3 regions of the Microbacterium sp. NPDC087592 genome follow, and region 1 is predicted to be linked to each of the others. Evidence: predicted binding sites of a transcription regulator. Region 1 holds the regulator's gene; each other region holds the start of a gene.
What was found. The regulator LexA, encoded in region 1, represses DNA repair genes until DNA is damaged. The targets are predictions, from matches to a motif close to TCGAACANNTGTTCGA.
Positions count from the first base shown of each region.

Region 1 (2,263 bases):
GGATGTGCTGGAGCACCTCGTTCGAGCCGTTGCCCGCCCAGATCTGCTCCGGGGTGAGGCCGTGACCCAGATACTCTGCGAACGACTCGCGAAGAGTGGTGAACTCCCGGTCGGGATAACGGTTCACATCACGGATCGCGAGCGCGATGTCGTCGAGGATGTCGCTCGCCACCGCGTCCGGAATGGGATGCGTGTTCTCGTTCACGTTGAGGGCGATCGGGAGCGGTGCCTGAGGAGCGCCGTACGGAGTCAGTCCGCGAAGATCGTCGCGTAGCGGGAGATCGTTGAGGGAGAGGGTCACCCTTCCAATGTTAAGCGGCACCCCGAGTCGATGACGCAAAGTTGCCGCAGCTCGGGCGCGACGGGATCAATCCACGTACTGGGCCGGGATGGCGAGCGTCTGGCCGATCTGGAGCTCACCGCCACGCAGCAGGTTCATGCGGCTGATCTCACCGATGACGTCGCGCGGGTCGGCACCGGGGGCGACACCGGTGGCGATCGACCAGAGAGTGTCACCGGGCATGACGGTCACGGTCTCGACGCTGACGGCTGCCGTGTCTGCGCCCGAGGCGATCGCACTGCCACCGCTGAGTGCGGCGAAGGCGATGCCGATCGCGAGCGGCACGGAGGCGAACCCCAGCAGCACGGCGCGACCGCGCGTGGTCAGACGGAGTCGCGTCGCAGGACGGGTCGACGCCGGAATGACTGCCGCGGTGCTGAAGCCGATGCTGCTCATGTGGTGCTCCTTAGCCTGTCCCGGAGCGGTGAAGCTGCCGGGGAAGTTGGCGTAGCGTTCGCATTCCCGCCTCGGCCGGGAGCCGTGAATGCGAAGCTACGTACCGAAGATATCTTCGAGTTCGAACATCTGTCAAGTTGTCTTCGAAACCGGATGCACGATTCTGCCGACACGCTCGAACAGATCTTCCAGATCGGGCCGTTTCTCGGATACGGTTTCGATGAGAACACCACACCACGGGCCTCCGACATTCGAAGAGCGACGTCGGAACACCGCACTTAAGGAGCACCATGAGCGAGAACTCGGCCCCCGAGTCGGAGGCACCGCGGACGCGACGCCGCAAGAGCCTGAGCCCCAAGCAGATGGCGATCCTCGAGGTCATCCAGAACTCCATCGCTCATCACGGCTACCCGCCGAGCATGCGGGAGATCGGAGACGCCGTCGGCCTGAAGTCGCTGTCGAGCGTGACCCACCAACTCGGTCAGCTCGAACTGAGCGGCTACCTGCGACGCGACCCCGGCAAGACCCGTGCCATGGAGGTCCTGATCGATCTCCCCGGCGCCAGCGGCGAGAACCCCGCCGACGTTGCGACTCCGGTCGGCGACGCGGCGCTCGTGCCCCTGGTCGGTCGCATCGCCGCCGGCGTGCCGATCACCGCCGATCAGCAGGTGGAGGAGATCTTCCCTCTCCCCCGGCAACTGGTGGGCAAGGGAGACCTCTTCATGCTCAAGGTCTCGGGCGAGTCGATGATCGACGCCGCGATCTGCGACGGCGACTGGGTCGTCGTGCGCTCGCAGAACAATGCGGAGAACGGCGAGATCGTGGCCGCGATGCTTGACGGCGAGGCCACGGTCAAGGTGCTGCGCCGTCGCGACGGCCACACCTGGCTCCTCCCCCGAAACTCCTCTTTCGAGCCCATCCTCGGCGATGAGTCCGTGGTGCTCGGCAAGGTCGTGGCGGTGCTGCGCGCCGTCTGACGTCAGCCATAGGCTCGATGCATGTCGTCGCCTCACGGTTCCTGGCCCTCTCCGTTCTCCGCAGCCTCCGTCGCGGCATCCTCCCCGCGCATCGACGGGGCGCGCTTCGTCGGCTCCGAGATCTGGTGGGGAGAATCCGTGCCCGCCGAGAAGGGGCGGGTCACGGTGCGGAGCTCTTCCGGAGCCGAGATCCTCCCCTCCCCCTGGGGAGCTCGCTCCCGGGTGCACGAGTATGGCGGTGGGGCATGGACCGTCGATCCCGCAGGCGTCCTGTACTTCGTCGATGCCGGCGATCAGCGCGTCCATCGACTGGTCGCCGGTGCCGAGCCCGTCCCGCTGACACCGGTGGGTCCCGCGCACGGCGGTCTGCGCGTGCAGGGAGGCCGTCTGCTCGCCGTGCGCGAAGATCTGTCGACCGCGCCGCATACCCGCGCGATCGTCGAGATCCCGATCGACGGTTCCGCCGCGGAAGACGCGTCCGGAGTTCGCGTGATCGCCGAGGGCGACGGCTTCTTCGCTCACCCCGCACTCTCGCCCGACGGCGGCCGCG
Region 1 is NZ_JBIUWT010000004.1:250,723-252,985, reverse strand. It holds gene ACIOTO_RS19435 (histidinol-phosphate transaminase) at 1-301, opposite strand, end outside; gene ACIOTO_RS19430 (LysM peptidoglycan-binding domain-containing protein) at 368-736, opposite strand; gene lexA (transcriptional repressor LexA) at 1,027-1,713, shown strand; gene ACIOTO_RS19420 (prolyl oligopeptidase family serine peptidase) at 1,735-2,263, shown strand, end outside.

Region 2 (2,263 bases), on a different contig from region 1:
GTCCACCCTCGGCGTTGCGCCAACGAATCCATCCGTAGATCGCGACGGCGATGAACATGATCTGCCGGCCGGCCTGACCGAGCAGATGCGGCAGCGAGGGATCGGGGCTGAGGGCGGATCCGAGGAAGACGGTGAGCAGCAGCAGGTTGCCGATGATGCCGACCGGCCACGCCCAGATCTTCCGGCGCATGCCGCCGAGCGCGCTCGCCAGGCCGAACGCGTTGCCGACGACCTCACGGACGAGGAGGGTCTGCCCGCCGGGCAGCGTCCAGCTCGAGTTGAAGCCGTCGACGAACCACTGCAGCAGGTCCATGGTCAGGATGCGGCGCCGGGTTCGGCGCGGTCGTCGAGCACGAGCTGGAGCATGCTCAGGTCGAGCCAGCGCCCGAACTTGGCCCCGACCTGCGGCATCCGCCCGACCTCGGTGAAGCCGAGGCGCTCGTGCAGGGCGATGGAGGCGCCGTTCCCGCTCTCGATGCCGGCGATCATGACGTGCATCCCCGCGGCGCGGGCGCGCTCGACGAGTGCGGCCATCAGCGCGGTGCCGATACCGCGGCCGTGTTGACCGCCGAGGACGTAGACGGAGTGCTCGACCGTGTGCCGGTAGCCGCTGTGTGGACGCCACTGCGCGTACGACGCATAGCCCAGCACGCCGGTGTCGTCGACCGCGACGATCACCGGATAGCCGTGCGAGGTGCGATCGGCGAGCCAGGCGATGCGGTCGGCGAGGTCGACCGCATCCTCGTTCCAGATCGAGGTCGTGTGCAGCACCGCATGGTTGTGGATCGCGGTGATCGTCTCGAGGTCTGCGGTCTCCGCATCCCTGATTCGGACGTCTGTCATCGGCGGGTGGTCTCTCTTCTGCTGCGCTCGGGTGCGCATCCTGCTGCCGCACTTTGGGTGCGCATCGCCGACGCTAGCAGGATGCCGCGCGTTCGAGCGCACGGGGAGCGCACACGGTGTCGACGCGGCGATATGCGAGCCCGTCGACTTATCCACAGCCCCTCCTATATATCGAAGATATGTTCTAAACTCGAAGCATGGCAAACCCCCATCTGACCCCCTTGATCGAGGCCGTGGAGTGCCTCGAAGAGGTGTGGGCCGATGCGGAAAACGCCGCGGAACTGTCTCGGGTGCAACTGCTCGAGGCCCACCGGGCGATGGGACTGGTGCAGCGCCGACTCGATGGCATCCACGCCGAGCTCGCGGCGAGCATCGCGCGGGAGTCCCGGCCCGAGCTGGGGGCGGCGAGCCTGGCGAAGGAACAGGGCTTCCGCAGCCCGGCCACCATGATCGCCGCGACGACGGGCGGATCCACCGGCGATGCGGCGCGGTTGGTCAAGGTGGGCGAGGCGACGGCGCCGCGGGCGAACCTCATCGGCGAGGCGCTGCCGCCGCGGTATCCCGAGGTGCAGCAGGCGATCGGTGCCGGCACCCTCAGCGCGGCAGCGGCGGCGTTGATCGTGACGCTGCTCGATCGGGCGCGGCTGAAAGCCGATCTGGAGCGCACCACCGACGCCGAGCGTCTCCTGGTCGAGCGGGCGGCGGGGCTGTCACTCGACGACGTGCGCAAGCTGGTCGTGCACGCAGAGGCCTGGCTGGACCCCGACGGTGTGGCCCCGCGCGAAGACGAGGCGCGGTCGCGGCGTTCTCTGACGATGTTCGAGCGCGAGGGCTCGCTGCACCTGACGCTGCAGACCGATGTCGCCTCCGGTGCTCCGGTCAAGGCGGCGATCCAGGCGTACGTCACCGCGACGTTCCAGGCGCGAGCGCACGTGCTCGATCCCGAGGCGCCGGATGCCGATCGACGCACCGTCGCGATGCTTCAGGCCGATGCGCTCGCCGAGATCTGCGCGCACGCGAGCGGATGCGACAACGGGGGGCTTCCGTTGTCCGGCGCGACCGTCGTGGTGCGCGTCGGTCTCGACGACCTGACCGCCGGCACCGGATTCGCGAGGGTCGACGGCGTCGATGAGCCGGTCAGCATCTCCGCATGTCGTCGGATGGCGGCCGGCGGGGGAATCATCCCCGTCGTCCTCGGCGGTGGCGGTGAGATCCTCGACTGGGGGCGTGAGAAGCGCCTGTTCACCCGAGCCCAGCGGCTGGCGCTCGTGGAGCGCGACGGCGGCTGCGTGATGTGCGGGCTGCCTCCGCAGATGACGAAGGCGCATCATCTGCGCTGGTGGCAACGGGATGCCGGTCCGACCGATCTCGACAACGGAGTGCTGCTCTGCGAGAGCTGTCACCACCGCATCCACGACAA
Region 2 is NZ_JBIUWT010000001.1:1,699,775-1,702,037, forward strand. It holds gene pnuC (nicotinamide riboside transporter PnuC) at 1-313, opposite strand, end outside; gene ACIOTO_RS08055 (GNAT family N-acetyltransferase) at 316-843, opposite strand; gene ACIOTO_RS08060 (DUF222 domain-containing protein) at 1,041-2,263, shown strand, end outside.
Region 2: the regulator LexA is predicted to act here: its motif matches at 1,015-1,030, upstream of ACIOTO_RS08060 (DUF222 domain-containing protein).

Region 3 (2,263 bases), 120 kb from region 1:
ATCTGGGAGCCGGAGCACTCACGCTGGCCCGCTATGTCGAGGCCACGCGTGCCGGCTCACCCCAGCTCGTGGTCGAGTTCGAGCCCGCTCTCTACGACGCGGTGATCGCCGCGCTGCCCCTGCCCCCGGGCGCTGATGTGCGGGTCATCTTCGGCGATGCGCGAGCGGTCGCCGACGCGGAGCTCCCGGACGAGTGGGCGGATGCCCGCTTCACCGTGGTCGACCTCTGGGATGCCGCCGTCATCCGACATCGGGTGGCCAGTCAGGAGTTCTACCGCCGGGTCGCCGCGCGCTCCGCCGCAGACGGCGTCGTGGCGGTGAACCTGCTCGACGGGCATCCGTTCGAGTACTCACGGCGACAGGCGGCCACGCTGAGCACCGTGTTCGATCACGTCGCCGTCGTCCTCGACGCCGAACCGGACGATGACGAAGGGCCGCTCGGCAACGTCGTCGTCTTCGCGAGCGATGAGCCACTCGACGTCGTGACGACTCCAGACCTTCTCGGCACGCCGCGACCGCACATGCTCCATGACGATGAGCTGACGTCGTGGATCGCCGACGCGCGCATCATGACCGACGTCGACGGCACGGACTCCCCCGACCCGGACGACCCGATCTGGGATTAGCGCTCAGCCCGACGGGGCCCGGTCCGTCGGGCTGCGACAACGGGCGGAGACAACGGCCGAATCGGATGCCGGAATCCCGGTGAACATAGTTTCGAATGTCGGTGGTCCGTGATGGACTGAAGTCATGACAGCACTGCTCGATGCGACCGATTCCCAGATGGCGATGCTCGCCGATCTGGTGGCGTCGCTCGAGGCGGCAGAGGCGACGCTGAGCAGCATGCACGCGGCCCGAGACGGCATGCTCGCGATGGCCGGGCGCCTGGCGATCGACATCGCCCGCGAGGCCGCGCATCCCGATCAGGGCGACATGGCCATCCGCACGGTGGCGGCCGAGATCGGGGCCGCGCAGCACCTGAGCGACCGCACGATCGAGCGGCGGATGGCAGAGGCCTCCTGGCTCGTCGAGCACTTCCCGACGGCGTGGGCGGCACAGGGCGAGGGGCGCATCAGCGGCGCGCATGCGCGGGTGATCGTCGATGCGGGTGCCCATCTCGACGATGCGGCCGACCGGCGGGCCTACGCCGCCGAAGCGGTGGCGATCGCCGAGACCGAGACGCCGAACCGACTGCGGCGGCTCGCGCGACGCCTGGCCGAGCGGTTCCAGGAGCGCACGGTCACCGAACGGCACCGCGATGCCCGAGAGCTGCGGCGGGTATGCGTGAAGGACCTCGACGACGGCATGGCCGAACTCGGCGCGCGTGGCCCTGCGGCGCTCGTGCACGGCATGTTCGACCGGCTCTCGCAGATGGCGCATGCAGTGAAGAAAGACAATGCCCGAGCGGCGAGAGATGCTGGCTCCGATGGCCCTCCGGCAGACGAGCGCACGGTCGACCAGTTGCGGGCCGACCTGCTCGCCGACCTCCTGCTCACGGGAACGCCCGCGGGACACGACACGACCGACGGGCTGCTCGGCGAGATCCAGGCACGCATCGAGGTCTCCGTGCCGGTGATGTCACTGATGGGCGATGACCTCCACTCCTCGGAACCATCTCTCACCGGCGATGACGGCGGCGACTCCTTTCGACACGAGACACCGCCGCCCGCCCTGCTCGACGGCACGACGCCGATCGATATCACGACCGCCCGCAGGCTGGCCGGCTCCGCCGTGGGCTGGGATCGCGTGCTGACGCATCCGATCTCCGGCGCGCTGCTCGTCGTCGACCGCTACCGGCCGAGCGAGCAGTTGCGACGGCATCTGCGCGCACGGGATCAGCGGTGCCGGTTCCCCGGGTGCGGGATCGGAGCGCGGAAGTGCGATCTCGACCACAATCACGCGGCCTCGATCGGAGGCGCGACCACAGATGTGAACCTCGCGGCGTTCTGCCGACGACATCACATGCTCAAACACCACTCCCCCTGGCACGTCGAACAGCGTGCGGGCGGCGTGCTGGAGTGGACGAGCCCGACCGGGCGCTCGTACGTCGACCGACCGCCTCCCCAGAACACGGTGACGTTCACGGAATCGGCAGTTCCGGTTCCGTTCTGAGGCGCGCTTCAAGCAACCCGGTTTCATCGTCCGATCACGAATAGGGTGTGGTCGTGAAGGAATCAATGGATCACGATCACGCAGCATTCGCAGGTGTTCGTGACCGGACGGAGCGAGGATGCTGCGTGTTCGTGAACGGCCTCCCCGGATC
Region 3 is NZ_JBIUWT010000004.1:127,792-130,054, reverse strand. It holds gene ACIOTO_RS18830 (spermidine synthase) at 1-626, shown strand, start outside; gene ACIOTO_RS18825 (DUF222 domain-containing protein) at 751-2,112, shown strand.
Region 3: the regulator LexA is predicted to act here: its motif matches at 706-721, upstream of ACIOTO_RS18825 (DUF222 domain-containing protein).